4 regions of the Bradyrhizobium sp. ERR14 genome follow, and region 3 is predicted to be linked to each of the others. Evidence: predicted binding sites of a transcription regulator. Region 3 holds the regulator's gene; each other region holds the start of a gene.
What was found. The regulator PhoB, encoded in region 3, activates phosphate uptake and scavenging genes when phosphate is short. The targets are predictions, from matches to a motif close to TGTCATNNANCTGTCAT.
Positions count from the first base shown of each region.

Region 1: the regulator PhoB is predicted to act here: its motif matches at 4,862-4,878, upstream of ugpB (sn-glycerol-3-phosphate ABC transporter substrate-binding protein UgpB).
Region 2: the regulator PhoB is predicted to act here: its motif matches at 3,607-3,623, upstream of GGD62_RS00475 (acetoacetate decarboxylase).
Region 4: the regulator PhoB is predicted to act here: its motif matches at 3,497-3,513, upstream of GGD62_RS01290 (RNA degradosome polyphosphate kinase).

Region 1 covers NZ_JACIHD010000003.1:372,327-380,306, reverse strand. Annotated here, with positions in the region: gene GGD62_RS11560 (Hsp20 family protein) at 1-257, opposite strand, end outside; gene GGD62_RS11555 (sn-glycerol-3-phosphate import ATP-binding protein UgpC) at 519-1,604, opposite strand; gene ugpE (sn-glycerol-3-phosphate ABC transporter permease UgpE) at 1,713-2,561, opposite strand; gene ugpA (sn-glycerol-3-phosphate ABC transporter permease UgpA) at 2,561-3,442, opposite strand; gene ugpB (sn-glycerol-3-phosphate ABC transporter substrate-binding protein UgpB) at 3,493-4,809, opposite strand; gene GGD62_RS11535 (CaiB/BaiF CoA-transferase family protein) at 5,141-6,361, opposite strand; gene GGD62_RS11530 (organic hydroperoxide resistance protein) at 6,538-6,963, opposite strand; gene GGD62_RS11525 (MarR family winged helix-turn-helix transcriptional regulator) at 7,119-7,577, shown strand; gene GGD62_RS11520 (GIY-YIG nuclease family protein) at 7,590-7,826, opposite strand.
Region 2 covers NZ_JACIHD010000001.1:94,251-102,230, reverse strand. Annotated here, with positions in the region: gene GGD62_RS00490 (MFS transporter) at 1-161, shown strand, start outside; gene GGD62_RS00485 (carbohydrate porin) at 158-1,504, opposite strand; gene GGD62_RS00480 (transporter) at 1,559-2,575, opposite strand; gene GGD62_RS00475 (acetoacetate decarboxylase) at 2,686-3,465, opposite strand; gene GGD62_RS00470 (patatin-like phospholipase family protein) at 3,664-4,839, shown strand; gene GGD62_RS00465 (hypothetical protein) at 5,448-5,714, opposite strand; gene GGD62_RS00460 (DUF4440 domain-containing protein) at 5,899-6,324, shown strand; gene GGD62_RS00455 (DUF3303 domain-containing protein) at 6,481-6,756, shown strand; gene GGD62_RS00450 (IclR family transcriptional regulator) at 7,050-7,844, opposite strand.
Region 3 covers NZ_JACIHD010000009.1:36,223-44,202, forward strand. Annotated here, with positions in the region: gene pstC (phosphate ABC transporter permease subunit PstC) at 1-136, shown strand, start outside; gene pstA (phosphate ABC transporter permease PstA) at 141-992, shown strand; gene pstB (phosphate ABC transporter ATP-binding protein PstB) at 989-1,807, shown strand; gene phoU (phosphate signaling complex protein PhoU) at 1,819-2,535, shown strand; gene phoB (phosphate regulon transcriptional regulator PhoB) at 2,559-3,266, shown strand; gene GGD62_RS24110 (GcrA family cell cycle regulator) at 3,499-4,011, opposite strand; gene GGD62_RS24115 (aspartate aminotransferase family protein) at 4,468-5,676, shown strand; gene argF (ornithine carbamoyltransferase) at 5,676-6,599, shown strand; gene GGD62_RS24125 (Hsp33 family molecular chaperone) at 6,867-7,874, shown strand.
Region 4 covers NZ_JACIHD010000001.1:261,533-269,512, reverse strand. Annotated here, with positions in the region: gene GGD62_RS01315 (DUF6678 family protein) at 1-206, shown strand, start outside; gene purN (phosphoribosylglycinamide formyltransferase) at 218-871, opposite strand; gene purM (phosphoribosylformylglycinamidine cyclo-ligase) at 886-1,959, opposite strand; gene GGD62_RS01300 (CDP-alcohol phosphatidyltransferase family protein) at 2,117-2,659, shown strand; gene GGD62_RS01295 (DnaA ATPase domain-containing protein) at 2,752-3,429, shown strand; gene GGD62_RS01290 (RNA degradosome polyphosphate kinase) at 3,587-5,779, shown strand; gene ppx (exopolyphosphatase) at 5,795-7,297, shown strand; gene GGD62_RS01280 (hypothetical protein) at 7,404-7,877, opposite strand.

The sequences.
Region 1 (7,980 bases), on a different contig from region 3:
TGCCGGGACTTGTCGTCCTGCTGCCGCCCGCGGATCACGAGCTGGTTTTCCTCAATGGTTACATCGAGTTGGTCGCGCGTAAATCCGGCGACCGCCAGCGTGATACGCAACCGCTCGGGCTGGCCGTCCGCGCCGCCACACCTCTCGATATTGTAGGGAGGGTAGCCGTCGGCGCCTTTGACGACGCGATCGAGCACGCGCTCAATCTCGTCGAAGCCCAGAAGGAACGGACTGGATAACGTGGGAACACGAGACATAGTTTACAAAGTCCTCGCAGAAGCGACTTTGGTGCATCAGGGCCCGTAGAGGCGCCCCTTGATCAGCAATATGGGCATGTTCCCGTGCTGGTTCAAGCAGGTAGCCGGGGTGCTGTGGATTGGCCATCTCCAGCCGTCATGACTGGGACGAGCCCGGGCATGACGAATTCAGCTGGCGATTTATCTCAACAAAAACAGACCCCCTTCTACTGTGCATGGGGTTGTTTTTGCGTTTTGTGGTTTCCGGCCCCTCGGAACGGATCAGGCCTCCAGCCGCGTCCGCCCGTCGCCGCTGAACAAATGCAGCTTCGTCCGCACCGCCGCCACCCGGATTTTCGCGCCGATCGCGGGGGCCTCGGTTCCGGGAATGCGGACGATGATCTCGCCGGGCGGCAGCTCGCCCGGCGTGGCGGCGACGCGCTGCTCTTCCTGCTCGCGCGAGCCGTAGACGAAGGTTTCGGCGCCGACGCGCTCGATCGCTTCCACGGTCAGCGGCAAAGCGACGCCGCCAGCCGGTGTCTGGTCGGTGATGACGAAATCTTCCGGGCGGATGCCGAGAATGCCGGCGTCAGAGGCGCTGCCGCCGAGCTGTGATCTGATCTCCTCGGGGCGCGTCGACATCAAATTCATCGGCGGCGCCCCGATGAAGGAGGCGACGAAGGTGGTCGCCGGCTTCTCGTAGATCGCGAGGGGATTGCCGACCTGCTCGACCTGGCCGCCATTCATCACGACGAGAACGTCGGCGAGCGTCATGGCTTCGAGCTGGTCGTGGGTGACGTAGATCGACGTGGTGTTGAGCCGGCGCTGCAATTTGCGGATTTCGACCCGCATCGCGATGCGCAGTTTCGCATCGAGATTCGACAGCGGCTCGTCGAACAAAAACACCTTCGGCTGGCGCACGATGGCGCGGCCCATGGCGACGCGCTGGCGCTGGCCGCCGGAGAGCTGGCGCGGCTTGCGTTCCAGCATCGGTGACAGCTCGAGCACGCGCGCGGCTTCCTCGACGCGGGACTTGATCTCGGCCTCCGCCATGCCGCGGTTGCGCAGGCCGTAGGCCATGTTGTTGAAGACGCTCATATGCGGATAGAGCGCGTAGTTCTGGAACACCATCGCGATGTCGCGATCGGCGGGCTCGACCTGGTTGACCACGCGGCCGCCGATGTCGATCTCGCCGCCGGTGACGGTCTCGAGGCCCGCGACCATGCGCAGCAAGGTTGACTTGCCGCAGCCGGAGGGGCCGACCAGCACGCAGAACTGTCCGTCGCCGACATCGACGTTGACGCCCTTGATGGCCTCGAAGCCGCCGAGATAGGTCTTGCGGACGTTGCGCAGGGTGACGTTAGCCATGGATTGCACCGGCGAGTAGCGAGTAGGGAATGGCGAATGGGGATTGGTTGACACGCAAGGCTGACGCAGCGACCCCATTCGCTACTCGCCATTCACCATTCGCCATCTTCACTTTTCCGTCTCGACCAGGCCGCGCACGAACAATTTCTGCATGGCGACGACGACGAACACCGGCGGCAGCATGGCCAGCATGGCGGTCGCCATCACGATCGGCCATTCGGTCAGCGCGTCGGTGGTGGTGATCATCTTGCGGATGCCGACCTGGATGGTCTGCATGTCGTCGCGGGTGGTGATGAGCAGCGGCCAGAGATATTGATTCCAGCCGAGGATGAACAGGATCACGAACAGCGCCGCCATGTTGGTGCGCGACAGCGGCAGCAGCGTATCCCAGAAGAAGCGCAGGGGACCCGCGCCGTCGATGCGCGAGGCCTCGAGCAATTCGTCCGGCACCGTCATGAAGAACTGGCGGAACAGCAGCGTCGCGGTGGCCGAGGCGATCAGCGGCAGCGCGAGGCCCGCATAGCTGTCGAGCATGTGCAGATCGGCGACGATCTTGTAGGTCGGATAGATGCGGACCTCGACCGGCAGCATCAGGGTGATGAAGATGATCCAGAAGATCGGCATCCGGAACGGAAAGCGGAAATACACGATCGCATAGGCCGAGATGATCGAGATCGCGATCTTGCCGACCGCGATCAGCAGCGCCATCACCAGCGAGTTCAGCATCATGTTGCCGACAGGCTCGCGGGTCGAGCCGCTCGTGCCGACGAAGATGGTTTGATAATAGGTCTCGAAGAAATGACCGCCCGGCAGCAGCGACATCTGCCCGTTCGCGATCAGCGCGTTGTCCTGGGTCGAGGCGACGAACGCGATGTAGACCGGGAAGGCGACGACCGCGATCCCGATCCAGAGAATGATGTGCGCGACGTAGCGCCGAAAGCCCTCTTCCTCGACCATCAGTAGGTCACCTTGCGTTCGACGAAGCGGAACTGGATGCCCGTCAGCACGATGACCATGACCATCAGGATCACCGATTGCGCCGCGGAGCTGCCGAGATTGCCGCCGAGCAGGCCGTCGGAATAGACCTTGTAGACCAGCGTCTCGGTCGACTTGCCGGGACCGCCGCGGGTCATGGTGTCGATGATGCCGAACGTGTCGAAGAAGGCGTAGACGATGTTGACGACCAGCAGGAAGAAGATGGTCGGCGACAGCAGCGGGAAGGTCACGGTCCAGAACCGGCGCATTGGGCGCGCACCGTCGATCGCAGCGGCTTCGAGCACGCTTCTTGGGATGCTCTGCAGGCCGGCGAGGAAGAACAGGAAATTGTAGGAGATCTGCTTCCAGGCGGCGGCGAGGATGATCAGCGTTGCCGCCTGGTCACCGTCGAGCAGCGGATTCCAGTCGATCCCGAGCGCGCGCAGGTAGCGCGCGATAACGCCCAGCGAGGGATGCAGCATGAAGATCCAGAGCACGCCGACGACCGGCGGCGCCACCGCATAGGGCCAGATCAAGAGGGTGCGATAGAGCATCGAGCCGCGCAGGGGCTTGTCCGCCATGACGGCGAGCAGCAGCGCAAAGGACAACGACGAGACCGCGATGGCGAACGAGAAGAAGAAGGTGCGGAGGATCGCCTCGAAATAGGCGGGCTCCCTGAACAGATCGAGATAGTTCTCGAACCAGACGAAGCTCGTCGACAGGCCGAAGGCGTCCTGGAGCAGGAAGGACTGGATCACCGCCTGCAGGGCCGGCCAGTAGAAGAATAGCAGGACGATCGCGAGCTGCGGCGCAACCAGCACGTAAGGCAATAGCTTGGATTGGAAAATGGCTTGCTTTTGCATGGTGTCCGCCGAAAGCGGCAGGCCGGGGGACCGGCCTGCCGCTCATCGCCTCACTTGACGGCGGTCTTTTCGAACTGCCGCAGCATCGTGTTGCCGCGCTCGACGGCGGCATCCAGCGCCTGCTTGGCTGTCTTCTTGCCGGCCAGCGCCTGCTCGATCTCTTCCGACCAGACGTCACGCAGCTGGACCATGTTGCCGAGGCGCAGACCGCGCGAGTTCTCGGTCGGCTCCTTGTTGGTCAGCTCGAGCAGCGGGGTCTCGAGATAGGGCTGGTCCTTGTAGAAGCCCTCGGCCTTGGCCTTCTCATAGGCCGCCTTGGTGATCGGCAGATAGCCCGAGGCCTTGTGGATGTAGACCTGACGATCGGTGTCCGAGAGGAAGGTCAGGAATTTTGCGACGCCCTTGTATTCATCGGCCGGCTTGCCGCCCATGACCCAGAGCGAAGCGCCGCCGATGATCGAGTTCTGCGGCGCGCCCTTTGCCTCCGGATAATACGGCATCGGCACAGCGGTGAAGTTGAACTTGGCCTGGGCCTTGACGTTGCCGAAGAAGGCCGACGAGGTCAGGTAGATCGGGCATTCGCCCGAGGTGAAGCGGCCTTCGCCGGTGTTGGTGCGGCCGGCATAGTCGTAGACCTTGGTCTTCTGGAGCTCGACGAGGTTTTCGAGATGCTTGACCTGGAGCGGCCCGTTGAACTCGAGCTTGGTGTCGAAGCCGTCGAGGCCGTTGGCCTTGCTGGCGAGCGGCACGTTGTGCCAGGCGGAGAGTTGCTCGAGATTGACCCAGGTGACCCAGGAGCCGGAGAAGCCGCAGGTGTCATGACCGGCAGCCTTCAGCTTCTTGGCGGCCTCGAACGTTTCGGGCCAGGTCTTCGGGATCGCGACATTGGCCTTCTTCAGCTCGTCGAGATTGACCCACATCACGGTCGACGACGAGTTGAAGGGGAACGACAGCATCTCGCCCTTCGAGGTCGAGTAGTAGCCGGTGATGGCGGGCAGGTAGATCTTGGGATCGAACTTCTCGCCGGCCTCGGCCATCAGCTTGTAGACGGGCTTCACCGCGCCGGTCGCAGCCATCATGGTGGCGGTGCCGACCTCGAACACCTGCATGATGTGCGGCGCGTTGCCGGCACGGAACGCCGCGATGCCCGCGTTCATGGTGTCGGCGTAATTGCCCTTGTAGGTCGGAACGACCTTGAAGTCGCTCTGCGACGCGTTGAAGTCGTTGGCGAGCTTGACGATGACGTCGTTGTTGGCGCCGGTCATCGCGTGCCACCACTGGATTTCCGTCACGGCCAGCGCCGGCGAGGCCGTCATGCCAACCGTGAGTGCAAATGCGGCAGCCGCCCCAAAGTGTCGAAGAGCCATCAAGTAAACCTCCCTTGGCCGTCAAAAGAAGCGCTTGCGCTAGCAGCGCCATATGACGTTCACATGACTGTGTAAGCGGCCGAAACGAAAGCGGCAAGCGCTGGAAAAGGGAAGCCGGCAAATAGGCGAAGACGGCATGGGCGGCCGCATTGGTTCGCGGTGCACCTGCGCGGGTCGCGCCGCAGTGCGGCATTGATGTGAGGCAGGCGATCAGGCTGCGGGCAAACCTCTCCCGCTTGCGGGAGAGGTCGCGCCGAAGGCGCGGGTGAGGGTTCTATCCTCTAGGGGATTGTCCCGTTGCGGAGGCACCCACCGCAAGCGGGAGAGCCACCTAGCGCTTGCGCTCGGGACCGCAGACGGTGCCCTTCTCGACCATCGCGTCGATCTCGGGCTTGGAGTAGCCGAACTCGCCCAGCACCTCCTGGGAGTGCTGGCTGAATTTCGGCGGCAGCCGGCGCAGGCTCGGCTTGCTGCGGTCGAGCCGGATCGGCGAGGCCACGCCCTTGTACCAGTCCTTCTCGATAATATCGCCGCGCGCGATCGTGTGCGCATTCGTCAGCGCCTGGTCGATCTTCTGCACGGGCCCTGCGGGCAGGCCCGCGGCGAGCAGGCGATTGCACAGCGGCTCGGCCTCGTGCTGGCTGAACACGGCGGCAAGCTCTGCGCGCAGCGCCTCGCGGTTGGCGATGCGGTCCTTGTTGCGGGCAAAGCGCGAATCGGTGCCGAGCTCGGGCTTGCCGATCTCCTTGGCGAGCTTGCGGAAGGTGCCGTCATTGCCGACGCCGATGAAGATGTTGTCGGTCTTGGTCGGGAAGATCGCGTAAGGCACGAGGTTCGGATGCTCGTTGCCGGTGAGCGACGGCGGCTTTCCATGCATGAAATAATTCGCGGTGTGCGGATGCATGATGGCAAGGCCGGTCTCGTACAGCGTCGTCTCCAGGAACTGCCCCTTGCCCGAGCGCTGCCGCTCCGACAGTGCCATCAGGATGCCGATCGCGGCATAAAGTCCGGTGGTGATGTCGACCAAGGGCACGCCGATCCGCATCGGTCCGCTCTCGGGCGAGCCGGTCGCGGCGATCATGCCGGTCATGGCCTGGATGATGGCGTCATAGCCGGGATTGCCGCCGCGCGGGCCGTCGGCGCCGAAGCCGCAGATCCGGCAATGCACGAGGCGCGGAAATTTCTTGCTGAGCACGTCGTTGCCGATGCCCCATTTCTCCAGGGTGCCCGGCTTGAAATTCTCGATCAGGACGTCGGCCGTCTCCAGCATCTTGAGCAGCACGGCACGGCCGCCCTCGGAGGCGAGGTCGAGGCCGATCGAGCGCTTGTTGCGGTTGATGCCGACGAAATAGGCCGCGTCCTCCTCGTGGAAGGGAGGGCCCCATTCACGCACCTCGTCGCCCGCGGGCGGCTCGACCTTGATCACGTCGGCGCCGTGATCGGCGAGGATCTGGGTGCAGTAGGGACCGCCGAGCACGCGCGTGAGATCGATGACGCGCAATCCGCTCATTGCGCCCAATGCGGCTTCAGAACTGGCGGCTTCAGAACTCATGCCTTCGCTTCCCCTGTGTCGATATTTGGTCACAGGCCTAGCGAGGTTTTTTTGGGCCAGCAATGGTCTGCCGCGTAGGGCCGCATGCGCCGTCGCTGCGCAATCCCGCGGTGTGGGAAATCAACGGAAGCGGCCGGCCCGAGGGGGATCCCGGGCCAGCCAATCCGCCGTCGCGATCAGACGACCGTCAGGCGAACGTCGACATTGCCGCGCGTGGCATTGGAATACGGGCACACCTGGTGCGCCTTCTCGACCAGCGCCTCGGCTTCCGCGCGGGCGAGGCCCGGCAGCGAGACGGCGAGATCGATGTCGAGACCGAAGCCGCCCTCGGAGCGCGGGCCGATGCCGACGGTCGAGGTGACGGAGGCATCGGCCGGAACCTTCGGCCCGCCCTGCGACGACACGAACTTCATCGCGCCGATGAAGCAGGCGGCATAGCCGGCCGCGAACAGCTGCTCGGGATTGTTGCCGGCGCCGCCGCCGCCGCCGAGCTCCTTCGGCGTGGTGAGCTTGACGTCGAGCGCGCCGTCGAGGGTAGCAGCATGGCCATCACGACCGCCGGTGGCCTTGGCGCTGGTCTTGTAAAGGACGTTCACGGACATTGTCGTCTCCTCGGGTCTTCCGGTTGGGGTGCGCTCTGTATCGCAAACAATTTGATTGTGCACAATCTAAATTAGCATGGCTCACATTTAATTGTTCGCAATTGAATGTGCCGCCCGCCGGCCCCAGAATGAGAGAAAATCCCGTGAGATTCTCCATGCCCCGGAAGCTATCGACCCTCGATCCGCAACGCCTCGACAACCAGATCTGCTTCGCGGTCTATTCGGCCGCGCACGCCTTCAACCGCGTCTACAAGCCGCTGCTGGATCGGCTCGGCCTGACCTATCCGCAATATCTGGTGATGCTGGTGCTGTGGGAGCGCGACGACGTGCCGGTCAAGGACATCGGCGAGCGGCTGTTCCTGGATTCGGGGACGCTGACGCCGCTGCTCAAGCGGCTCGAGGCCGCCCATCTCGTCAAGCGCACCCGCTCGAGCGAAGACGAGCGTCAGGTCCTGATCGCGCTGACGGCGCAGGGCCATGCGCTGAAGGAAAAAGCCCGCAGCGTGCCGCAGTCGATCCTGGCGGCGTCGGACTGCTCGGTGTCGGAACTGGTCACGATGAAGGACGAGATCGTCGCGCTACGGGACCGGCTGAATGCGGTGATCGGGGAGTAGGGGGTTCGGCGATCAGAAATGCTTCTTTGCGAAAGCGCGTCCTGAGCCAGATTTCAGATATCGCTCGAACGCAACAGCGCGTGCAGCGTCGTCGAAGGCGAAATAGGTCCTAATTCGCCAAGGCCCAAATTTGGAGGTGTGCGGTACTTCGCCTGCGTTGTGCTTCGCCAAGCGTGCCCGCAAATCATCCGTGATGCCGACATAGAAGTGCTCGGAATCGAGAGTTTCGAGGATATAGACGTATTTCATTCTGCTTCCTCCCCGGAGGGTAGGATAGCAGCTTCAAGGCACGTTTAGCGTGTTGCTTCGATGCAGCGTGGATATCAGCTTGAGCCCGCCGACGCCCTTCGGGCTATGGCGGGGCAGCCTTCGCTCACTTCGCTACGAGAGACTTCCCCAGGCT
Region 2 (7,980 bases), on a different contig from region 3:
GCGCCGGGACCGCCGCCTTCGGCGCTGGTCTCTCGCGGACGGTCTATGAGAGCTACCTGCCCGCGTTCTTCATCGCCGGCGCGCTCTGCGTGTTCGCCTCGCTGATCGTGCTGGCGCTGTCGCGGCAGCCAAAACTACAGCCGGCGGCGGCCTCGGCCTAGTACCGGAGCGTGGAGGTGACGCCGAACACCGCGGCGTCACCGATCCGCGAAACGCCGCTGGGATCGTTCGGGTTCTGAATTCCGCCCGAGGGGCGGAACACATATTGGAAATATGGCGCGATCAACCAGCCCGGCTTGACGTGCGCCTCGTAGATCATCTCGATCAGCGTCTCGTTGCTGCGCACCGGACTGCGGATGCCGGTGAAGGCCTGCGTATCGACGTCGAGATTGCGCGCAGTGTTAGAGATCCGCATGTAGGCCATCGCCACGCCGAAGCGGTCGAGCGGACGGCCCGGCGTGAAGCCGACGAAGCCGATACCGCCGTCCATATAGAGATCGATCAGATTGCGGTCCGGCGGGCTGTAGGCGATGCGGCCGAACGCGGTGATGCCGGGGAGCGAGGCCGACGTGCTGGTCTCGGTAACCTCAGGCGGGCGATAGAGCACCTGCTCGATCACGGCGAAGATGCCGTAATTGCCTTTGAGCCTTGCAGGAATACCGCTGCCGCCGGGATCGGCGATCGACATCCCCTCCGCCGTCAAGCGCTGGCTGTCGAACGAGCCGTAATGCTTCCACGCGCCCGGCGTGAAATTGCCGGCGAGCGGGCGGCCGCCGATATCGATGGCGTAGTTGAAGCGAACCTGCCCGATCACCCACGGCGGATCGTTGATGCGGAATGCCAGGCCATGATGATCGCGCAGTTGCGGATCGACATCGCCGGGCCCTGACGGATCGCCGTTGAACACCGCACCATACGCGGTGATCTTGTCGGTTAGCGCAGCCTTGATGCGAATGCCGGGTACGGCGATCGGCGGCGCCGGGCCGCCGGCCGGAAGGTTGCTGGCCTTGATCGCGGGCCAGCCGAAGGTGCCGTTGACGAAGAGGTCGTCGGTCTGGCTGTCGAAGAACTCGACATCGGCGGCCTGCTGGCCGGCCCGGATGTTCAGGCGGTCATTGAAAAAGCTCTGCTCGAAATAGGCATTGTAGAGCCGCTGATCCGGCAGCGCCTCGATCTCGCTGATGGTGGCGAGGTTCATCACGTAGTTGCGGGAAAGGCCCTGGCCGTAGATGATGAAGGCATTGGCGTAAAAGCGGCCACCGGTCCAGCCGACCAGCTTGCCGAGGTCGGCATCGACCGACAGATCGAGCCGGCCGAAATGGATGGCGCCGCGCTTCACGCCGCCGGCGGCATTGGCGATATTGTCTGCGATATAGGTGGCGCCGAAATTCAGGCCCTTGCCGGCAAGGCCGTCATGCCACGCGTTGAACCATTTCGGAAACAGCCATGCGGCCGCGCTCTCGTCCTTGGCGCCGGCGCGCGCGCTCGTCGCCGTGCAGGCCATCGCAATCGCGGCCGCTACGGATATTTGGGTCGCCCAACTCACGATCGACACACGCTACTTGAAGATACCGGTGCGCCTCATGAAGAGATAGGCCGCAGCAACCGAGGAGGCCATCAGCACCGCTGCCCAGATGAATCCGCTCTCGACGTCGGTCAACGGCAGGCCCTTGGTGTTCATGCCGAAGATGCCGGTGATCAGCGTCGGCGGCAGCAACAGCGAGGTCACGATCGAGAGGGTGTGGAGATGGCGATTGCTCTCCTCCTCGTTCTTGAACCGCAGCTCCTCCTCGAGCAGGCGGCTGCGTTCGCGCAGCTCGACGATGTCGTGATCGAGGCCATCGAGCCGCTGCGCGAGCTTGCCGGCCTGGATCCGCAACGCCGGCGACAAATGATCGGTGTTCTTCTGATCGAGACGGTGAAACAGCGTGCGCAATCCCGTGAGCTGCCGATGCAGCCGCACGCAGGTGCGGCGCAGACGGCCGAGGTTGCGGCGCATCTCGGGCCTGGCGTCATCGGCGAGGATGCGCTCCTCGATATCGTCGATCTCCTGGCCGAGCTTGTCGGCCATCGGGTCCAGCGTGTCGGCGACCTCGTCGACGATCTTTTCGAGCAGATGGGCGACGTTGTCGACGCGGTAGCCGCCTTCGAGCACCCGCCGCGTGGCGTCCGCCGAGCACAGCGCCTGGTGGCGACCGGAGACCAGCAGCCGCTCGGTCATGGCGAAGCGCAGGAACGCGGTCTCCTCCGTTGCGCTGTCGATCTCGCGCACGAGATCGGAGAATACGCCGTAGACGCAGTGGTCGATGACGTGAAGCTGCTGGAAGGTGTCGCTCGACAGCAGCAGCTCGCGCGCCAGCGGCGGCAGCTGCGACGCTCCGATCCAGGGCCGTGCCCGCGCGTCAGTCAGGTTGAAATGCAGCCAGAGCCGGCCGTCATGGCTGAACTCGATCGGCTGGTCGATCGGCAGTGCCTCGGCACTGCCGTCGCTGTGCAGGCGAAAGGCCCAGACCAGGCCGGGAATGGCGGGATCAGTGCTCGATAAGGCGCTGACAAGCTTTGCCGGCTCAGCCATGGCCAACCCCAACCATCAACAACTGCCCCATTCCGGACGATGGCTGACGGCATCTTCCGGACCCAGACGGGTACTCAATTACGCCAGTGTTACAGTTTGATGATGCCGCCCTATTCCGCCGCCAGCCCGGTCGCGGCCGCCTCGGCTTGCCTGATGTAGTCGTGCACGACGCGGCCGAACGGCAGCGTCAGATCGGCGATGTAGTGATGCGCGCCGAGGCAGCGGCGCACCGGGAAATCCGCGACCGGCGCGTTGACATGCGGCACCAGATGCAGCCGGCCCGGCCCCATCCAGGAGCCCTTCGGCACGATGTCGACGAGATTGATCGCGACCAGCTGGCAGACCTCGAGACGGCCGTCGACGCCCGGGATCATCTTCAGATTGATCTGCGTCTTCGACAGCGTGGCGCGCGTGAGATCGCCGTTGCCGGCCATGCTCTCGTGCTTGTAGCCCATGGTGCCCATGGCGACGAGCTGGCCGGCATATTCCAGCGTGCCCGTCAGCGTGTCCTTGACGATCTCGAGCTTGGGATGTGCGTACTTCTTGGGAAAGCCCCAGATCTCGCGGCCGGCGGCGATCGGCGGATCGTCGTCCAGATACATCTGCGAGACGAAGTTGACGTCCTCGCCGTTGAGGCGCGCGGGGATGACGAGGCCGGATTCGGTGTAGCTGCCGAAGCCGGAGGAGTCAGGCATTTTGATCCATTCGTAATGCACGATCGGCTGGTCGATCGGCTGCAGCGGCTCGGGCAGGCCGGCGCGGATCAGCTCCGGATCGGTCTCGTAGGTGATGACAAGGAATTCGCGGTTGACGAACCGATACGGCCCGGCCGGATAGCTCGGCCCCGCCGCCGGCATTGACGGAAGTCTCAGCACGTCTTCGCTACGCATCGCAGGTCTCCTGTGATCCTGATCGGCGGCAATTGCTAGCGATCCTCATTGACTGCGATGTGAAGCTTTTCCGTCATCCGCACGACCCCTGCCGTTGCAGCGTGGTCGGTCTGCGTTGCCGGCGCTGCATCGGTGCCGCCTTGTCATCACGCCGTCACCACGGGACGCAATCGTCTGGCGCAAGCAGGAGGCATCGCCATGGACGCCCGCACGTCGCAACCGACATATCAGACACATCAGGCGCCCTCGCGGGGCTGGCGGCCCGAGCGCTGCGATCGCGTCGCGCTGGTGCTGCAGGGCGGCGGCGCGCTCGGCGCCTACCAGGCCGGCGTCTATCAGGCGCTGCACGAGGCGGGCATCGAGCCCGACTGGGTCTGCGGCGTCTCGATCGGCGCGATCAACTCCGCCATCATCGCCGGCAACAAGCCGGAGAAGCGGCTCGAGGCGCTGCGCATCTTCTGGGAGCGCATCACCAACCGCAAGATCTGGCACTACACCCCTGACGGCGACGTCTTCCGCCAGTGGCGCAATCTCACGAGCGCCTGGATGACCTCGGCGATGGGCCAGCCCGGCTTCTTCACCCCGCACCAGGTCAATCCCTGGTTCAGTCCGGTCGGCGCGCGCACCGCGACCAGCTATTACGACACGATGCCGCTGAAGGAGAGCTTGCTCGAGCTGATCGACTTCGATCTCATCAACGAGAAAAGGGTTCGCTTCGCGGTCGGCGCAGTCAACGTGCTCTCGGGCAATTTCATCTATTTCGACAATTCCCATGACGAGATCGAGCCGGAGCACATCATGGCCTCCGGCGCCCTGCCCCCGGCGCTGCCGATGGTGCGGATCGGCACCGATCATTTCTGGGACGGCGGCATCGTCTCCAACACACCGCTGCAGCATCTGCTCGACCAGGAGGATGCGCTCAACTCGCTGGTGTTCCAGGTCGACCTGTTCAGCGCGCGCGGCGTGCTGCCGCGCTCGATCCAGGACGTGATGGCCCGCCACAAGGACATCATGTATTCCTCGCGCACGCGCCACAACACGGACGTCTATCGCCGCACCCACAATCTCAAGGTCCTGCTCCACAAGGCGCTGGCGAAGCTGCCGGACGAGCAGCTGTCCGACGAGGAGCGCAAGCTGAAGGCGAGCCTGTGCCACATGCCGGAGATCGCGATCCTGCATCTGATCTACCAGCAGAAGGCCTATGAGGGCGACGCCAAGGACCACGAATTCTCGGGCACCTCGATGCGAGAGCACTGGACCAGCGGCTATGAGGACACCAAGCGCACCCTGAAGCGCCGCGACTGGATCAAGATGCCGGAGGAAGGCATGGGCCTCGTCGTGCACGACGTGCACCGGGAGACCGAGAGCGCGTAGGAGAGCTCGTGTCCCGGACGCGCTGCAATGCGTAGCATTGCTGCGCAGAGCCGGGACCCAGACACTGCGCGATCCGTCGCAACATAGGCCCCGGCTCTGCAGCCGCATCGTCGTTCTGGACGATGCTTTGCATCGCCAGGGGGACGCCGCGCTACGTCCGGGGCACGAGACTGCCCATAAAACATGATCCATTCAGAAGACACACTGTCGCATTCTCGCGGCTCATTTCGCCCGAGCTTTGACTCTCTTCGTTGCCCTTCTTGTTCAGAAAGGGCGCAGGGAAGGCCGGGCGCCGGCTGGCACCCGCGGTCCCGTGTGCGAACAAGACGCGCACGGGGTGGACTACAGGTGTAGCCGGACGACCGGCCTTCCCTGCGCGAATGGCTTTACGGCTTATGTCGCGCTCTCCCCGGGGAGCGATGCACTATTGCCCCCGTCGCCTTGCAGATGACTGATGTACGAACCCGGTTGGGCCGCAACATCACCGCAACACTTGACGCACAGACCCCGGGCGTCAGGACCACACGATTTTGCCGTCCGCGCACATCCCCGTTCCTGTCCCCGATGGCTTGCGTGCGCTCACCATCGAGGCCGAACCGAGGACGCCGTCAGCGCCGTGTCGTATCGCGCGTGCTGCTGCTCACGGGATTCCCGCCCTGCAGCCAGCCCAGCGCGCCGACGCCGTCGCGGCCACCGCCTCCCGGCCCGCGTCTCGTGACGATCGCGAAACGCCCCTTGTGGCGGGCGGGATGGGCCATTGATACGACATATCCGAAATTCGGTAAATAGGAATGTTTTTGCGTCGAGGGATTGACAGGGTGTTTTGCCCGACGGGCGGCGGGCGCGCGCCTGGTCAAGCGTTCGAGCCGCGACATGGAGTGCTCGTCAGGTCAATTGCCCGTCAATCTCCACTGCGCAGCTTCGTCAATGGGGCTGACGGTAATTCTCCGGAATTGCCGTTGCGTCTTCCCCGGTCTGGGATGGGCCATTCAATGCATCCACTTCGAGACAAGACGACTGCCCCTGTATCTGTATCGTACATTGAGTCTGGAGATGATCATGCGCAACATTGCATCGGCGATTGCAATCGTGATCTCGTTGAGCGCGCCGGCTTTGGCCCAGAAGGCCGAGATCGAAGCAAACAATGCGAAATGGATAGAGATGTTCAACAAGGGAGATTTTTCCGGGATTGCGTCCCTCTACAGTGCCGATGCGACCGCGCTCCCGCCCGGCTCCGCGATGGTGCAGGGCCGACCAGCCATCGAGGTCATGTGGAAAAGCATGGCTGAACAAGTGAGCGATCCGAAGCTCACAACGGTGGATGTCAAGTCACTCGGTTCTTCCGCGGCCCGTGAGATCGGCACGTTCGTCCTGAAGACCAAGGGATCGACACCGCAGGAAGTGACCGGAAAGTATGTCGTCGTCTGGGAGAAGGTCGGAAACGACTGGAAGCTCGCCACCGACATCTGGAACGACGGCAAGTAGCCGTCTTACCTCCAAGCCAGCGCTTGGGCAGGAAGCAGGAGCAATCAAACCGACACGCGTGTTCATTCGCCGTTGTCATTCGATACGCAGGCGCTATCGTGCGCATGCGGCGCAGCCGCGACATTCATCCGATAATTCTAGTCATGGGAGAATCGCATGAAATTCATAACCACCTGGAGCGTACCTCAAGGCACCTTCAATGCAGCCGTCGCCCGCTTTCTCGAGACCGGTGGCGCACCACCCGAGGGCGTCAAGATGCTGGGTCGCTGGCATGGCATGAACGGACAGGGATTTGCGATCTCTGAATCGAGTGATCCAAAAGCCATGTATCGTTGGCTCGCGCAATGGTCTGACCTGCTCCCGTTGACCGTCACGCCCTGCCTTGAGGACGGAGACGCGGGCGAGGTGATGGCGTCGCTCCCCAAGCGTTGATCATCAATACTCACGTCGCTGCCGCCGCTGAAACCGGCGGTGGTGACGTGCTCGACCGTGGTGATGTCGCCGCTAAAGCGCGATGCGATTAGGATGAATCGTCATCGCGCTTTAGGTTGTTGTTTGAGCATGATCTTTTCGGAAAACCGCTGCGCACTTTTCCGGCTCTGCTTTAGCGCTCAGACAGGGGCCGAATCTCCCGTCGCTCGAGCGGTCGATTGGCGCGCGGCCGTTCGTGCTGGCCCAGCCAGATCATGAGGAGAACCAGCGCGCCAGCGAGACCGCTGATACCATCATTGGGCACTTGCGCCATCATCGTCCTCAACCTGCAGAATGGTCTCCGACAGCAGGGCGGCTGCCTTTTGAAGCGGCGCGATGAACCGATCCAGTTCGACGAAGCTCACGCGCGCCACCGGCACCGAGACGCCCAGGCAAGCGATCAATTCTCGATCGGGTGACAGAATGGGGACGGCGCACCCCACAACGCCCTTGACGTATTCTTCGTTTGTCTTGGCCCAGCCCTTCTGCCGCGTGTCCTCGAGGGTCTTCATCAGTCCGTGGACATCGACGATCGTCGTGTCCGTGTATCTGGTCAGAGGGAGCGCGCGGCACAAATTCGCCCTCGTCCGCTCAGGCAGTCTGCTCATGTAGATCTTTCCGGTCGACGTGCAGTGTAGCGGCGCCGCTTCTCCCGGATTGAACTGAAGGCCTTGCGGCTCCGAAACGCGAACGCTGTCGACATAGGCAACGACATTGTCGCGGACGACGCCAATCTCGCACTGTTCGCCGATCTCTCCCGCAACCGCCCGAAGCACCGCGTGCCGTCGCGCGGTGCGGAAGGCCGCTCCGATGACGGTCGCGGACAGTGTGACGAGCTGGTTTCCGACAACGTAACGCTTGGTCCCCAACGCCTTTTGAAGCAGTCCGCGGTCCTCGAGATTTCCGATCAACCTGTGCGCCGTCGGCAGCGGCAGCGAGAGAGCCTTTGCGATCTCTGCCGCCGAGACGGCTTTGCGTTGGTCGGCAACGTGCCGAACGATCGCGAAGGCACGATCCAATGGCCCGTCCTTCTGAATGCGCTTCGTCATTCTCCCCTCCCGGCCAAATTCGCTTGCGAGATCAAGATCAACGCCATATATTATCATTTTTCGGAATAAAACATATTGAAAAACGAAAAATATGTTTGTCGAAACTCCTAAAGCTCATATTCTCGGCGCGGCCGGT
Region 3 (7,980 bases):
CGAGTTCGCCGAGAGCGACGGCCTGCACCAGTCCGGCCTGATCCTGCTCGGCCTCTTGCTGTTCGTGCTGACGTTCTTCGTGCTGGCCGCAGCGCGGCTGATGCTGATGCGGCTGGACAAGAAGGCGGGGAAGTAACGTCATGGCGCTCAATCCGATCTATTCGCGTCGTCGCCGCAAGGACATCGTCATCCGCGGGCTCTGCTTCGCCGCGGCCGCCTTCGGCGTCACCTGGCTCGCGCTGATCCTGGTCACGCTGCTCTTCAACGGCCTGGCCGGCCTCAATCTTCAGATATTCGTCGCGGATACGCCGCCTCCCGGTTCGACCGAAGGCGGCCTGCGCAACGCGATCGTCGGTTCGATCATCATGACGTTGATCGGCGTCGGCATCGGCGCGCCGCTCGGCCTGTTCGCCGGCACCTACCTTGCCGAATACGGCCGCAACGACAAGCTGACCTCGGTGATCCGCTTCATCAACGACATCCTGCTCTCGGCGCCCTCGATCATCATCGGCCTGTTCATCTATGGCGCGGTGGTGGTGCCGATGCGTGGCTTCTCCGCGATCGCGGGCGCGCTCGCGCTCGCCGTCATCGTGATCCCGGTCGTGCTGCGCACCACCGAGGACATGCTGCTGCTGGTGCCGAATCCCCTGCGCGAGGCGGCCTCGGCGCTCGGCCTGCCGCGCTCGCTGGTGATCAAGCGTATCGCCTATCGTGCGGCCCGGTCGGGCCTCATCACCGGCGTGCTGCTCGCCACCGCCCGCGTCGCCGGCGAGACCGCGCCGCTGCTCTTCACCGCGCTGTCGAACCAGTTCTTCAGCCTCGGCCTGAACAAGACGATGGCCAACCTGCCGGTTACCATCAACAACTTCGTCCAGAGCCCCTACGCCTATTGGAAGCAGCTCGCCTGGAGCGGCGCGCTGCTGATCACGCTCACCGTGCTTGCCCTGAACATTGGCGCGCGCATCCTCGGCGCCGAGAGGACTGCAAAATGACCGACCTGTCCGTATCCATGAGTTCCAACGCTCATCTGGCCTCGCAGCCGCTGCCGGAAGCCCCGGCCAAGGTGACGGTGCGCAATCTCAATTTCTATTACGGCGAGCACCATGCGCTGAAGAACATCAACCTGACGCTGGGTGCCAACCGGGTCACGGCCTTCATCGGCCCGTCGGGCTGCGGCAAGTCGACCCTGCTGCGCATCTTCAACCGGATGTACGACCTCTATCCGGGCCAGCGCGCCACCGGCCAGCTCATGCTGGACCAGACCAACGTCCTCGACCCCAGGCTCGACCTCAATCTGCTGCGCGCCCGGGTCGGCATGGTGTTCCAGAAGCCGACGCCGTTCCCGATGACGATCTACGAGAACATCGCCTTCGGCATCCGCCTCTACGAGAAGATCTCGAAGTCCGAGATGGACGACCGCGTCGAGAAGGCACTGCGCGGCGGCGCGCTGTGGAACGAGGTCAAGGACAAGCTCAACGCCTCCGGCCTGTCGCTCTCCGGCGGCCAGCAGCAGCGCCTGTGCATCGCCCGCACCGTCGCGGTGCGTCCTGAAGTGATTTTGTTCGACGAGCCCTGCTCGGCGCTCGATCCGATCTCGACCGCCAAGGTCGAGGAGCTGATCCAGGAACTGTCCGAGAACTACACGATCGCGATCGTCACCCACAACATGCAGCAGGCGGCGCGCGTCTCCGACAAGACCGCCTTCATGTATCTCGGCGAGCTGATCGAGTTCGACGACACCAGCAAGATCTTCACGTCGCCGAGCGACCGGCGCACGCAGGATTACATCACCGGCCGGTTCGGCTGAGGAGACGCGACATGGGTACTGAACATACCGCAAAGGCTTTCGACACCGACCTCCAGGAGCTCACCCGCCTGGTCGCCGAGATGGGCGGCATCGCCGAGCGCATGATCGTCGATTCCGTCGACGCGCTGATCCGCCGCGACGTCGCGCTCGGCCAGCGCGTCGTCACCATCGACGCCGAGCTCGACGCGCTGCAGAAGCGCATCGAGGAACGCGCGGTGCTCACCATCGCCCGCCGGCAGCCGATGGCGGTGGATCTGCGCGAGATCGTCGGCGCCATGCGCGTTGCGACCGACCTCGAGCGCATCGGCGATCTCGCCAAGAACATGGGCAAGCGCGTCGCCGCGCTGGAGACCGACTTCCATCCGCTGAAGCTGTTCCGCGGCCTGGAGCACATGACCGACCTCGTGCAGCAGCAGGTCAAGTCGGTGCTGGACGCCTATGCCGCGCATGACCTGCCGGCGGCGATGGCGGTGTGGAAGGGCGACGAGGAGGTCGACGCGATCTGCACCTCGCTGTTCCGCGAGCTCCTCACCTACATGATGGAGGATCCGCGCAACATCTCGTTCTGCATCCATCTGATGTTCTGCGCCAAGAACATCGAGCGGATCGGCGACCACGCCACCAACATCGCCGAGACCGTGTTCTACATGATCGAAGGCCAGGCGATCACCGACAAGCGGCCGAAGGGCGACATGACCACCTTCGCCACGACGGTCCCGAATACCTGAAGACTTGAAGGAGCGACGACCCGATGGGCGCACGCATTATGGTGGTTGAGGACGAGGAAGCTCTAACCGAGCTGCTTCGCTACAACCTCGAAGGCGACGGCTATGACGTCGAGACGGTCATGCGCGGCGACGACGCCGACACCCGCCTCAAGGAGCACATCCCGGACCTGATCGTGCTCGACTGGATGCTGCCGGGCCTGTCGGGCATCGAGCTGTGCCGCCGCCTGCGCACCCGGCCCGACACCAAGCAGCTCCCGATCATCATGCTCACCGCGCGCGGCGAGGAGAGCGAGCGGGTGCGGGGACTTGCGACCGGCGCCGACGACTACATCGTCAAGCCGTTCTCGGTGCCGGAGCTTTTGGCGCGCGTGAAGGGCCTGCTGCGGCGCGCCAGTCCTGAGCGGCTCGCGACGGTGCTGGCCTATGGCGACATCGAGCTCGACCGCGACAAGCGCCGCGTGGCGCGCTCGGGCCGGCCGATCGATCTCGGCCCGACCGAATATCGCCTGCTGGAGTTCTTCCTGGAGCATCCCGGCCGCGTGTTCTCGCGCGAGCAGCTGCTCGACAGCGTCTGGGGTCGCGACATCTACATCGACGAGCGCACTGTCGACGTCCATATCGGCCGCTTGCGCAAGCTGCTCAATCTCGGCCGCGAGCAGGACCCGATCCGCACCGTCCGCGGCGCCGGCTACGCGCTCGACGACCGCTTCGCGAAGGCGGAGCAGACGTAAGGTTTGCTGGCGTTGGCTTTGGCGGGCTGCCGCCGCATTCTCCGGCGTCGTCCCTGCGAAAGCAGGGACCCATAACCACAGGCAGTGGTTTGGCGAATACCCGGAGTGACCATCTCGCGCGACAACTGCGCCTTGTGGTTATGGATCCCCGCGTTCGCGGGGATGACACCGAGTTGGTTGAGCCGTCATCGTGTGACGGCTGCCGTCTTGGCGATCAGAGAATTCCGCGAACTCAGCGCGGACCCGGCTTCGCCGGCGCGCGCCGGCGATCCGCCGCCGGCTGATACGCCACGCGCGAGTGCTGGGCGCAGTAGGGCAGGCCGGACAGTGCCTTGCCGCCGCAGAAGAAGAAATCCGGGCTCGAGGGATCGCCGACCGGCCAGTGGCAGGTCGCCTCGTTCAGCTCAAGCAGCGACAGCCGCTGGCCCATCGGCACCACGTTGTCGTAGGTGACGGGTTCAGCCTCCACCTCGACCTCGAAGGCCTGCGCCAGCGCGGTGTTGCCGCGCGCGATGGGGCGGGTCACCCGCATCATGTGCTGCGCGGGACGCGCCTTGCGCGGCCGGGGCGCTGCCGATGAAGGGCTCTTGGCGCGGCCGGACAGACCCAGCCTGTGCACTTTGCCGATCACGGCATTGCGGGTCACATTGCCGAGCTCAGCTGCGATCTGGCTGGCCGAAAGTCCGGCCTCCCAGAGCTTTTTCAGCTGCTCGACGCGATCGTCGGACCAGGTCAAAACCGTCATTGCACCCTTTCCCTCGCTACGCGCCAGCCATCCTGGGGCCTCGCAGCGATTGCCTAAGCCTTCAAAAACCCGTGCCGTCAGAATCCCTTAAGGCTCGCCGGGCGCGTGACTGACGCCCGAACGTTTACGCCGGTACAAGAGGACTCTTGGGATCAGAACCGCTGCACGAGATGTCGTATCTGACAATCCAAACGCTACAATATGGCGTGACTCCCGCGCAAGAGTCCGCCGACTCGCTTCCACATGTTCCGTGGTGAAAACCCGCAAAATCGGCACCGCAAGACTACGGATTCAGCGTTTCCTGAGGCTTTCCGGGCGGCATTGACACCCGTCTTGCCAAGCATAAGATAGTCCCGCGTGCCGCCCTTAAAAGGCGGCACGTTTCGTTTTCCGGGCCGGTCGATGGTGCGTTGCGCAATGCACGCGTCACACCGTCCGCAACATTCAAGTGACATCATGACTAACAGCGCAGCGCCGCATTTGCTCCCCGTTTTCGCCAGAGCCGACCTCGGCTTCGAGCGCGGCGAAGGCTGCTGGCTGATCGCGACCAATGGCGATCGCTATCTCGATTTCACCTCGGGCGTGGCAGTGAATGCGCTCGGCCATTGCCACCCGCATCTGATCAAGGCGCTGCAGGAGCAGGCGACCAAGCTCTCGCACATGTCGAACCTGTTCCAGAGCCCGGACGGCGAGAAGCTCGCGAGCCGGCTTTGCAACGAAAGCTTTGCCGACTTCGTGTTCTTCTGCAATTCGGGCGCCGAAGCGCTGGAAGGTGTGATCAAGCTGGTCCGCCATCATCACTTCTCCAAGGGGCATCCGGAACGTTATCGCATCATCACCTTCGAAGGCGCCTTCCACGGCCGCACGCTGGCAACGCTGGCCGCGACCGGCTCTGCAAAATATCTCGAAGGCTTCGGTCCGCCCATGGAAGGCTTCGACCAGGTGCCGCATGGCGATATCGAGGCCGTCAAGAAGGCGATCGGCCCGCACACCGCCGGCATCCTGATCGAGCCGATCCAGGGCGAGGGCGGCGTGCGCTCGGCAACGCCGACCTTCCTCAAGGCGTTGCGCCAGCTCTGCGACGAGAAGGGCCTGCTGCTCGCCTTCGACGAGGTGCAGACCGGCATGGGCCGCAGCGGCGATCTGTTCGCCTATCGGCGCACCGGCGTCACGCCTGACGTGATGTCGCTGGCAAAGGCGCTCGGCGGCGGCTTCCCGATCGGCGCTGTGCTGGCGACCGCGGATGCGGCAGCCGGCATGGGGCCCGGCTCGCATGGCTCGACCTTCGGCGGCAATCCGCTGGCGATCTCCGCGGCCAATGCGGTGCTCGACGTCATGCTCAAGCCCGGCTTCTTCGACCACGTGCAGAAGATGTCGCTGCTGCTGAAGCAGAAGCTCGCCGCCGTGATCGACCGTCATGGCGATGTCGTCAGCGAAGTGCGCGGCGAGGGCCTCCTGATCGGCATCAAGGCCGTGGTGCCCTCCGGCGATCTCGTCGCGGCGCTGCGCAATGAAAAACTGCTCACGGTCGGGGCCGGCGACAATGTCGTGCGTTTCCTGCCACCGCTGATCGTGACCGAAGCCGAGATCGAGGACAGCGTCGGGCGGTTAGAGCGCGCCTGCGCCGCGATCTCGTCCAGCCAGACCAAGCGGGCGGCAAGCTGATGAGCAAGTCCCCGAAGCACTTCCTGGATATCAACGAGCTGCCGCTGTCGGAGCTCAAGACCATGCTCGCGGCGTCCTCCGCCATGAAGGCGAAGCAGAAGGCGCAGCAGCCGGTGCGGCCGCTCGAAGGCAAGACACTGGCAATGATCTTCGAGCGCCCGTCGACCCGGACACGCGTGTCGTTCGACGTCGCGATGCGTCAGCTCGGCGGCGAGCCCATCATGCTCACCGGTGCCGAGATGCAGCTCGGCCGCGGTGAGACCATCGCCGACACCGCGCGCGTGCTGTCGCGCTATGTCGATGCCATCATGATCCGTATCCTCAACCATGACGCGCTGCTGGAGCTTGCGGCCAACGCGACGGTGCCCGTCATCAACGGCCTGACGCGGCGCTCGCACCCCTGCCAGGTGATGGCCGATCTCATGACCTATGAGGAGCATCGCGGCCCGATCGAGGGCAAGACGGTGGCCTGGACCGGCGACGACAATAATGTGCTGGCGTCCTGGGCTCACGCCGCCGAGCGCTTCAAGTTCCAGCTCAATGTCGCAACGCCGCCGGAGCTCGCGCCGAAAAAAGTGATGCGCGACTTCATCAAGGCGACCGGCGCGCCGATCATGCTCGGCACCGATCCGGAAGCCGCCGTGCGCGGCGCCGACTGTGTCGTCACCGACACCTGGGTGTCGATGGGCGACAAGGAAGGCGAGCACCGCCACAACGTGCTCAAGCCCTATCAGGTCAACGGCAAGCTGATGTCGCTGGCCAAGCCCGATGCGCTGTTCATGCACTGCCTGCCCGCCCATCGCGGCGAGGAGGTCACCGACGACGTGATCGACGGTCCGCAATCGGTCGTGTTCGACGAGGCCGAAAACCGCCTGCACGCGCAGAAGGGCATTCTGGCCTGGTGCTTCGATGCGGTGAAGTAAGGGCGCTGCAAGCCCGACGGCCGCCTCACACACAACTGTCGTCCCTGCGAACGCAGGGACCCATACCGCGGAATCTCTCTTGTGGCGGGCTGGCGGAGGCGAGCGGTCTTCGCCAAACCGCATCCTGTGGTTATGGGCCCCGGAGCTGCGCTTACGCTTGTCGGGGACGACATCGAATTTGCCGCAACGTTGTGCAACCTTATCGCCCCCGAACCCACCACCCCGCGCCCCTTCCATTTCCCACCGACCGACCCCAGATAACGACCCATGGTTTCCCAATCCCCTCAGATGAAAGCCGGCCCCGAAGGCCCGGTTCGCGCGCCATCAGCGGTTCCGATCGATGACGCCGTGTTGCCCTACGAGGTCGACGCGCTCGACGTGCGCGGGCGCCTGGTGCGGCTTGGCCCGGCGCTCGACGAGATCCTGACCAAGCACGATTACCCCGCGCCGGTCGGCAAGCTGCTCGGCGAGGCCATCGTGCTGACGACGCTGCTCGGCTCGGCGCTGAAATTCGAGGGGCGCTTCATCCTGCAGGCCCAGACCGACGGCCCGGTGTCGTTCCTGGTCGTCGACTACATGGCGCCGGATCGCCTGCGGGCCTATGCGCGCTTCGATGCCGCGCGTCTCGGCGATACCAAAGATTCCGGCACGCTGCTCGGCCGCGGCCATCTCGCCATGACCATCGACCAGGGCCCCGACATGAGTCGCTACCAGGGTCTGGTCGCGCTCGACGGCGGCAGCCTCGAAGACGCCGCCCACGAATATTTCCTGCGCTCCGAGCAGATCCCGACGCGCGTGCGCCTCGCGGTTGGCGAGGAATGGCGCTCCAACGACGGCGGCAAGCATCGCTGGCGCGCCGGCGGCATGCTGATGCAGTTTCTGCCCAAGGCGGCGGAGCGCGCGCGGCAGGCCGATCTGCATCCCGGCGATGCCCCTGATGGCGTCGAGGTGCACAGCGTCGCGGAGGACGACGCCTGGGTCGAGGCGCGTTCGCTGATCGAGACCGTCGAGGACGTCGAGCTGATCGATCCCGAGCTCTCCGGCGAGCGGCTGCTGTTCCGCCTGTTTCACGAGCGCGGCGTGCGCGTGTTCAATCCGATGGTCCTCAAGGCGCAATGCTCCTGCTCGCGCGATGCGGTCGCCGCGATGCTGAAGAGCTTCTCACCCGACGACCGCGCCGCCATGGTCAAGGACGACAAGGTCGTCGTCACCTGCGAGTTCTGCAGCTCGGTGTATGATTTCACACCGGACGAGGCGGGCGTCGAAGGCGCGTAGCGAGCTCTCGTAGGGTGGGCAAAGGCGCATTTGCGCCGTGGCCACGAGCGCTCGACGGCGGCGAAAGACGTGGGCACGCTTCGCTTTGCCCACCCTACGGCGCCTG
Region 4 (7,980 bases), on a different contig from region 3:
ATTGGGATGGTGAATGGTTCTATCACTGGATGAGCGCAGGATGGAATTGGATGGAATGGGCTGAACTGTCCGTCGAAACGACGCCTCAGCGCGAGCGTGTCCGCGCGATCCTGAAACGGATCCGGTTTGTCGGAGAGAAGACCACTGCGGGTTTTCGCATCTACGGATATGTCCGCAATGGCGAGGCGGCAGACTATATCGAGTAAGCCGGATCGACTCAGCTCACCACCGGCGCAACCAGAAAATTCTCCGACGCGGAGCTTCCGTCCGTCTTGCACACATCGCCCTCGATCCGGACCTTGCCGGTCGCGAGCAGCCGCAGCGCTTCGGGATAGATGCGGTGCTCGACTTCGAGGATGCGCTCCGACAGCGTATCCCCCGTGTCGTGATCGCTGACGGGAACCGCGCCCTGCATCACGATCGGACCGGCATCGGTCTCGGGGATGACGAAGTGCACCGTCGCGCCCGATAGCTTGACGCCGGCGCGCAAGGCCTGGCCGTGCGGGTCGAGGCCGGGGAAGGACGGCAGCAGCGAGGGATGGATGTTGAGCATCCGCCCGTACCAGGCCCTGGTGAACTCGGCCGTGAACAGGCGCATGAAGCCGCCGAGGCAAATCAGCTCGATCCCATGCTGGTCGAGCGCCGCCTGCAGCACCTTTTCGAAGCCGGCGCGGTCCTTGCCGAACGGCTTGCTCTCGATCACCAGCGTGTTCACGCCGGCCGCCTTGGCCCGCTCGAGCCCGAGCGCATCGGCTTTGTTCGAAATGACGAGCGAGATCTCCGCCGGGAAATCCGCAGCAGTGGCGGCCCTGATCAGCGCGGACATGTTGGAGCCGCGGCCGGAGATCAGGATGGCGACGCGGCGCTTCATCACAGCGCCGGTCATCACAGCGCCATGTCGAGATGGCCGTTATAGACGACGCGGTGCTCGCCCTCGGCCGGGATCACGGTGCCGAGCTGCGCCACGGTCTCGCCGGCGTCGGTGAAGACCTGCACGACCTCGTCGACCTTGTCGGGCTCGACGATCGCGATCATGCCGATGCCGCAGTTGAAGGTGCGCAGCATCTCCAGCTCCGCGATGCCGGCCTGCGCCGCCAGCCATTTGAACACCGGCAGCACCGGCAGGCGCGCCAGATCGATGCCGACGCCGAGGTTGCTCGGCAGCACGCGCGGAATGTTGTCGGTGAAGCCGCCGCCGGTGATGTGGGCAAGGCCCTTCACCGCGCCGGTCTCGCGGATCGCGCGCAGGCAGGATTTGACGTAGAGCTTCGTCGGCGTCAGCAGCGCGCCGCCAAGGGTCATGACCGGGGCGAACGGCGCCGGCGCCTCGAAGCCGAGGCCCGATTGTTCCACGATCTTGCGCACCAGCGAGAAGCCGTTCGAATGCACCCCCGATGAGGCGAGGCCAATGACGGCGTCGCCGGCCGCGATGTCCTTGCGCGGCAGCAACGTCCCTCGCTCCGCGGCACCGACGGCAAACCCGCCGAGGTCGTAATCGCCGTCCTTGTAGAGGCCGGGCATCTCGGCGGTCTCGCCGCCGATCAGGGCGCAGCCGGATTCGCGGCAGCCCTCCGCGACGCCCGCGACGATCGAGGCCGTTGCCTCCGGATCGAGCTTGCCGCAAGCGAAATAATCCAGGAAGAACAGCGGCTCGGCGCCCTGCACCACGAGGTCGTTGACGCTCATGGCGACGAGGTCGATGCCGATCCCGCCATGCAGGCCGGTCTCGATCGCGATCTTGACCTTGGTGCCGACGCCGTCGGTCGCCGCCACGAGGACCGGATCCTTGAAACCGGCCGCCTTGAGGTCGAATAGGCCGCCGAAACCGCCGATCTCGGCGTCGGCGCCCGGCCGTGCGGTGGCGCGCACCATCGGCTTGATCAGGTCGACCAGGCGGTTGCCCGCATCGATATCGACGCCTGAATCGGCGTAAGTGAGGCCGTTTTTGCGGTCGGTCATGCCCGATTTCCAGTGGGTTCGCGGCTGGTTACGTCGAATTCCGGGGACGCGCAATGGCTCGCATGGCGCACCGCCGTATACTATGTAGAGATATCAACCGGTTCAGCCTCCCGAGAGGCCGGATTCGAGGTCAGACCGGGTGCCGGGAAGCGCTTTCGTGAGTATTCCGAACATCATTACCCTGGGCCGCATCATGCTGGTCCCGATCATCGTCTGGGCCATCGTGTCGAGCCAAATGGAGGTCGCGTTCGCCGTCTTCCTGATCGCCGGTATCAGCGACGCCGTGGACGGCTTCCTGGCCAAGCGCTTCAACATGACGAGCGAGCTCGGCGCCCTGCTCGACCCGCTCGCGGACAAGGCGCTGCTCGTCTCGATCTACATGGCGCTCGGCATCTGGGGCGCAATTCCGCGCTGGATCGTGATCCTGGTGGTCTCGCGCGACATCATGATCGTCGCCGCCGTGATCGTGTCCTGGCTGTTCGACCGGCCCGTCGAGATGAAGCCGTCGAAAGTGTCCAAGCTCAATACGGTGGCACAAGTGGCGTTCGCGGCGCTCGTGCTGGCGGCGCTTGCCTTCGGCTTCAAGCCGGCCCCTTATGATATCATCCTGATGGGCCTCGTCACGGTCTTCACGCTCTCCTCCGTGTCGCTCTATCTGGTCGAATGGCTGCGGCACATGAGTACGATCGAGGCCAAATGAGAGGGGATGCGGCCCCGTAAAAGGCCAACTCCCGCTCGATACGTCCGATCTCTTCAAATGACGCCGGCGCGCCGGCATGGAGCAAAGCAAGCGTGCCAGGCCGCGTTCACCCCCGACAATTGGCGTTTTCGCTTCCGCATGCGGAGAGCCTCAGCCGGGACAATTTCCTCGAGGGACCGGCCAATGCAGCCGGCCTCGGCCTGATCGACAGCTGGCCGGAATGGCCGAACCGGATCATGTGGCTGGCCGGCCCGGAAGGAAGCGGCAAGAGCCATCTCGCCGCGATCTGGGCCGAGGAGGCCGGCGCCCGCTCCACCACGGCCAATGCGCTGACCGCTGCGGGCGTTCCGGGCACGCTCGCCACCGGTGCGCTGGTGGTCGAGGATCTCAAGGCCAGGGAATTTGACGAACGCGCCCTTTTCCACCTGATGAACCTCGCCCGCGAGGATGGCGCCTACATTCTGTTCACCGGACGCGAGGTGCCGGCCTCGCTGGAGATCGAGCTTCGCGACCTGCGCTCGCGTCTGCGCGCCGTTCCGGTGGTCGCGTTGCTGCCGCCCGACGACCAGCTCTTCCGCGGCCTGATCGTCAAATTCTGCGCCGACCGCCAGCTCACCGTGGACGAGAGCGTGGTCGGCTACCTCGCCACGCGCCTGGAGCGGTCCTCGGCCGCCGCCCGCCAAGCCGTGGAATTGCTCGACAGCGAAGCCCTGCGACTTGGCCGCCCGGTCACCCGGGCGCTGGCCGCCGAGCTGCTGCGGGACGCTTGATCGGTCGCGCGGCCGCGCCCAAGGCCTACGCGAGCCCGCTTGACGCGGCGAAGCGGCGGAACATCAATGTCATCGAGACGTCATCGCTCTAACACATGCTCCGGCCGGTTTTGCGCATAAGTCGCAAATTGGGGCGAACTGGATGGACCGACTTCTGATGGACTCTGCGCAAGCTATTGAAACTAAAGAAAAAGCCCCAGAGCCCGAGAGCCTGCCGGCGATCGCATCGAGTCCCGAGCGATTCATCAACCGCGAGCTTTCCTGGCTGCATTTCAACCGACGCGTCCTGGAGGAATCGGTCAATCCCAGCCATCCCATGCTGGAGCGGGTGCGATTCCTGTCGATTTCCGCAAATAACCTCGACGAGTTCTTCATGGTTCGCGTCGCCGGAATCAAGGCGCAGGTGCGCGAGGGCATTGCCGAACGCAGCCCCGACGGCCTGACGCCATCCGAGCAGCTCGCCCTGATCAACCGCACCGTCTCCGAACTCGCCTCCGACCAGCAGGCGATCTGGCGCGATTTGCGCGGCACTCTGGCCGATGTCGGCATCGTCCTGGTCGACGGCAAGGACGTCACCAAGGCGGAACGGACCTGGATCGAGGACTATTTCCTCAGCAACGTGTTTCCGCTGCTGACGCCGCTGGCGATCGACCCGGCCCACCCCTTCCCGTTCATCCCGAGCCTCGGCTTCACCATCGCGCTCCAGCTCACGCGCGCCGCCGACGGCAAGCAGATGAACGCGTTGATCCGCATGCCCGGCAAGATCGACCGCTTCATCCGCCTGCCGGCCGACGGCAAGGTGGTCCGGCTGATCTCGCTGGAGCAGGCGACCGCCCTGTTCATCAACCGCCTGTTCCCCGGCTACAATCTGCACGGCCAAGGCGCCTTCCGCATCATCCGCGACTCCGAGCTCGAAATCGAGGAAGAGGCCGAAGACCTCGTCCGCCTGTTCGAGACCGCGCTGAAGCGCCGCCGCCGCGGGTCGGTGATCCGGCTCGAGATCGATGCCAAGATGCCGGAGGAGCTGCGCAGCTTCGTGCAGCACGCGCTGTCGGCCGCCGACGACGAGGTGTTCCTGGTCGACGGCGTGCAGGCGATGAACGAGCTCTCGCAACTCACGCGCCTCGACCGGCCCGACCTCGAATTCACCCCTTACGTACCGCGCCATCCCGAGCGCGTACGTGAGCATGGCGGCGACATCTTCGCCGCGATCCGGCAGAAGGACCTCGTGGTCCATCACCCCTACGAATCCTTCGACGTGGTGGTGCAGTTCCTGCAGCAGGCGACGCGCGACCCCGATGTCGTCGCGATCAAGCAGACGCTCTACCGCACCTCCAACAACTCGCCGATCGTGCGCGCGCTGGCGGAAGCCGCCGAGGCCGGCAAATCCGTCACCGCGTTGATCGAGCTGAAGGCGCGCTTCGACGAGGAAGCCAACATCCGCTGGGCACGCGATCTCGAACGCGCCGGCGTGCAGGTTGTCTACGGCTTCCTCGAACTGAAGACGCACGCAAAACTCTCGATGGTGGTGCGTCGCGAGGGCGGCAGCCTCACGACTTACGTCCATACCGGCACCGGCAATTATCATCCGGTCACCGCGCGCATCTACACCGACCTCTCCTACTTCACCTCCGATCCGACCATCGGCCGCGATGCCGCGCGCGTGTTCAATTTCATCACCGGCTACGCCGCGCCGAGCGATCTGGAAAAAATGGCGGTGTCACCGCTGACCTTGCGCAAGCGCATCATCGAGCACATCCAGGGCGAGACCGCGCATGCGCGCCACGGCCGCCACGGCGCGGTCTGGATGAAGATGAATGCGCTGGTCGACCCCGACATCATCGACGCGCTCTACGAGGCCTCCCAGGCCGGCGTGCAGGTCGAGCTCGTGGTGCGCGGTATCTGTTGCCTGCGCCCCGGCATTCCCGGCCTGTCCGAGAACATCCGCGTCAAGTCGATCATCGGACGCTTCCTGGAACACGGCCGAATCTACTGCTTCGGCATGGGCCAGGGTCTGCCGAGCGCCAAAGCGGCTGTGTATATCTCCTCCGCCGACATGATGCCGCGCAACCTCGACCGCCGCGTCGAGGTGCTGTGTCCGCTGCAAAATCCCACGGTGCATCAGCAGGTTCTCGAACAGATCATGGTCGCGAATCTCAAGGACAATGAGCAGAGCTGGCAATTGTTGCCGGACGGGTCCTCAACGCGTATGAAGACCGCGAAGGGCGAAGAGCCTTTCAACGTCCACAACTACTTCATGACAAATCCGAGTCTGTCTGGCCGTGGAAAGTCGCTCAAGGAATCCTCGCCGCGTCGTCTTACGCGCCGGAACGAACGCCATCAATCCTGATCGGGGATGTTCGGCGTGAAGCGGCCGCGCAAGCGCGGCTCGAGCGTCGCGGTCATCGATATTGGTTCCAACTCGGTCCGTCTCGTCGTCTACGAGGGGCTGACACGGAGCCTCATTCCGATCTTCAACGAGAAGACGCTGTGCGGCCTCGGACGCGAGGTGCAGAGCACCGGCCTGCTCGCGCCCGACGCCGTCGACAAGGCGCTGACCTCGTTGAGGCGCTTTCGCGCGTTGTGCCGCGTGATGCAGGTTGGGCGCGTGTTCGCGATCGCGACCGCGGCCTGCCGCGATGCCTCCAACGGCCCCGACTTCATCGCGAAGGCCGAGCGCATTTGCGCGGTGAAGATCGAGATCCTGTCGGGTCCGCGCGAGGCGCGGCTGTCGGCGCTCGGCGTGATCTCCGGCATCCATCATCCCGACGGCATCGTCGGCGATCTCGGCGGCGGCTCGCTCGAACTGATCGACGTGCGCAGGAACAGCGTGCGTAGCGGCGTGACGCTGCCGCTCGGCGGGCTCGCGCTCCAGGACCTCGCGCACAAATCGCTCAAGCGCGCCGACCGCATCGTGCGCGAGGCGATCGACGAGGTGCCACAGCTCACCGCGGGCCGCGGCCGGACTTTCTATGCGGTCGGCGGCACCTGGCGTGCGCTGGCGCGCATCCACATCATCCAGAGCGGCTATCCGCTCCAGGTGATGCACGGCTATTCGCTGTCCGCGGCTGAAGCGCTCGACTTTTCGCGCCGTCTGCGTCGGCTTGCGGCCGCGGACATGCTCGCCGACATCGAGATCGTCGCCGATGCGCGGCGCCCGCTCCTCACCTATGCGGCGTTGGTGCTCGAGCACATCATCCGGGTGGCAAAGCCGAAGACGATCGTGTTCTCGACCTTCGGCGTGCGCGAGGGCCTTCTGCACGAGAAGCTGTCGGAACCGGAACGCAACAAGGACGGCCTGATCTGCGCCGCGGAAGAGCTGAACCAGCTGCTGTCGCGCTCGGCCAAGCACGCCCACGAGCTGATCGCCTGGACCGACCGCCTCGCGCGCGTGGTGAAGCTGCGCGAGACCGAGGAGGACCGCCGCTTGCGCCACACCGCGTGCCTGCTGTCCGATATCGGCTGGCGCGTGCATCCCGATCACCGCGGCGAGCAGACTCTGAGCCTCGTCGTCAACGGCAATTTCGGCGCGATCACCCACACCGAGCGCGCCTTCGTCGGCCTGTCGGTGTTCTATCGCTATGCGGGCCTGAGCGAGGAAAACCAGCCACCGGTTACCATGCAGGAGCTGCTGACGCCGGCGCAGCTCGAGCGCGCGCGCCTCTTGGGCGCTGCGTTCCGCGTCGCGCATCTGATCTCGGCGGCGCGCCCTGGCGTGCTGCCGGCCACGCATTTCCGCAGCCAGGGCCGCAAGCTGATGCTGGTGTTCGAGCATCGCCTCGGCGACCTCGTCGCCGACCGCGTCGGCAGCCGCTTCCGCGCACTCGCCCGCCTGGTCAGCCGCGCCGGCTCGATCGTGCGGCGCTAGCGCATGATCCGGAAAAGTGCGTAGCGGTTCTCCGAAAAGATCATGCTCTAACAATAAACTAAAGCGCAACGAGACAGGTGCAAGCGACAGGCATCTGCACCGACATCTACTTCGCGACGAATCGGCTGCCATTCCAGCGCAGCTTCCGGCTGGTTCCGTTGCGGTCGAGGAGCTCGACGAAGGCCTGGTTGTTGACGGATGATAGTCGGATGTCATAGGTGCGCACCGTGAGCACGCGGCGGTATCGGCCGGCCGTCGCGACATACACTTCGTGAAGACATCCCGCGGAATTGCAAAGAACGGCTCTGCTGCGGCATTGAAAATCGTCGAAGTGAAGGGCCACGAACTCGGCGCCTGGCACGGTCAGATAGAGCGCAAAATGTTGGGCGGCCGCTATCGAGCCCCCGCACGTAGCGTTCCATTTCTGCACGTCTGCGCGGATTTCGTCCGGGAGCATGTCAATGTGCGCGGGGCTCCAAGGATCCTGCGCCGTTCCACTGTGGGAAAGCGCGGGCTGCACGAGAGCAAGCGCCGCAATGACACTGCCCAGCAGTGTGCACAAGAGTCTGCTCAATTTCACGACTTTGCTCCTGCGTAGTTCAGAACAGCCTTGGCTGTTGCGCCCCGCGATAAGCAAACCACCCGGAGCCCACCTCGGCCCACAGCCGGATCGATGCCATCTC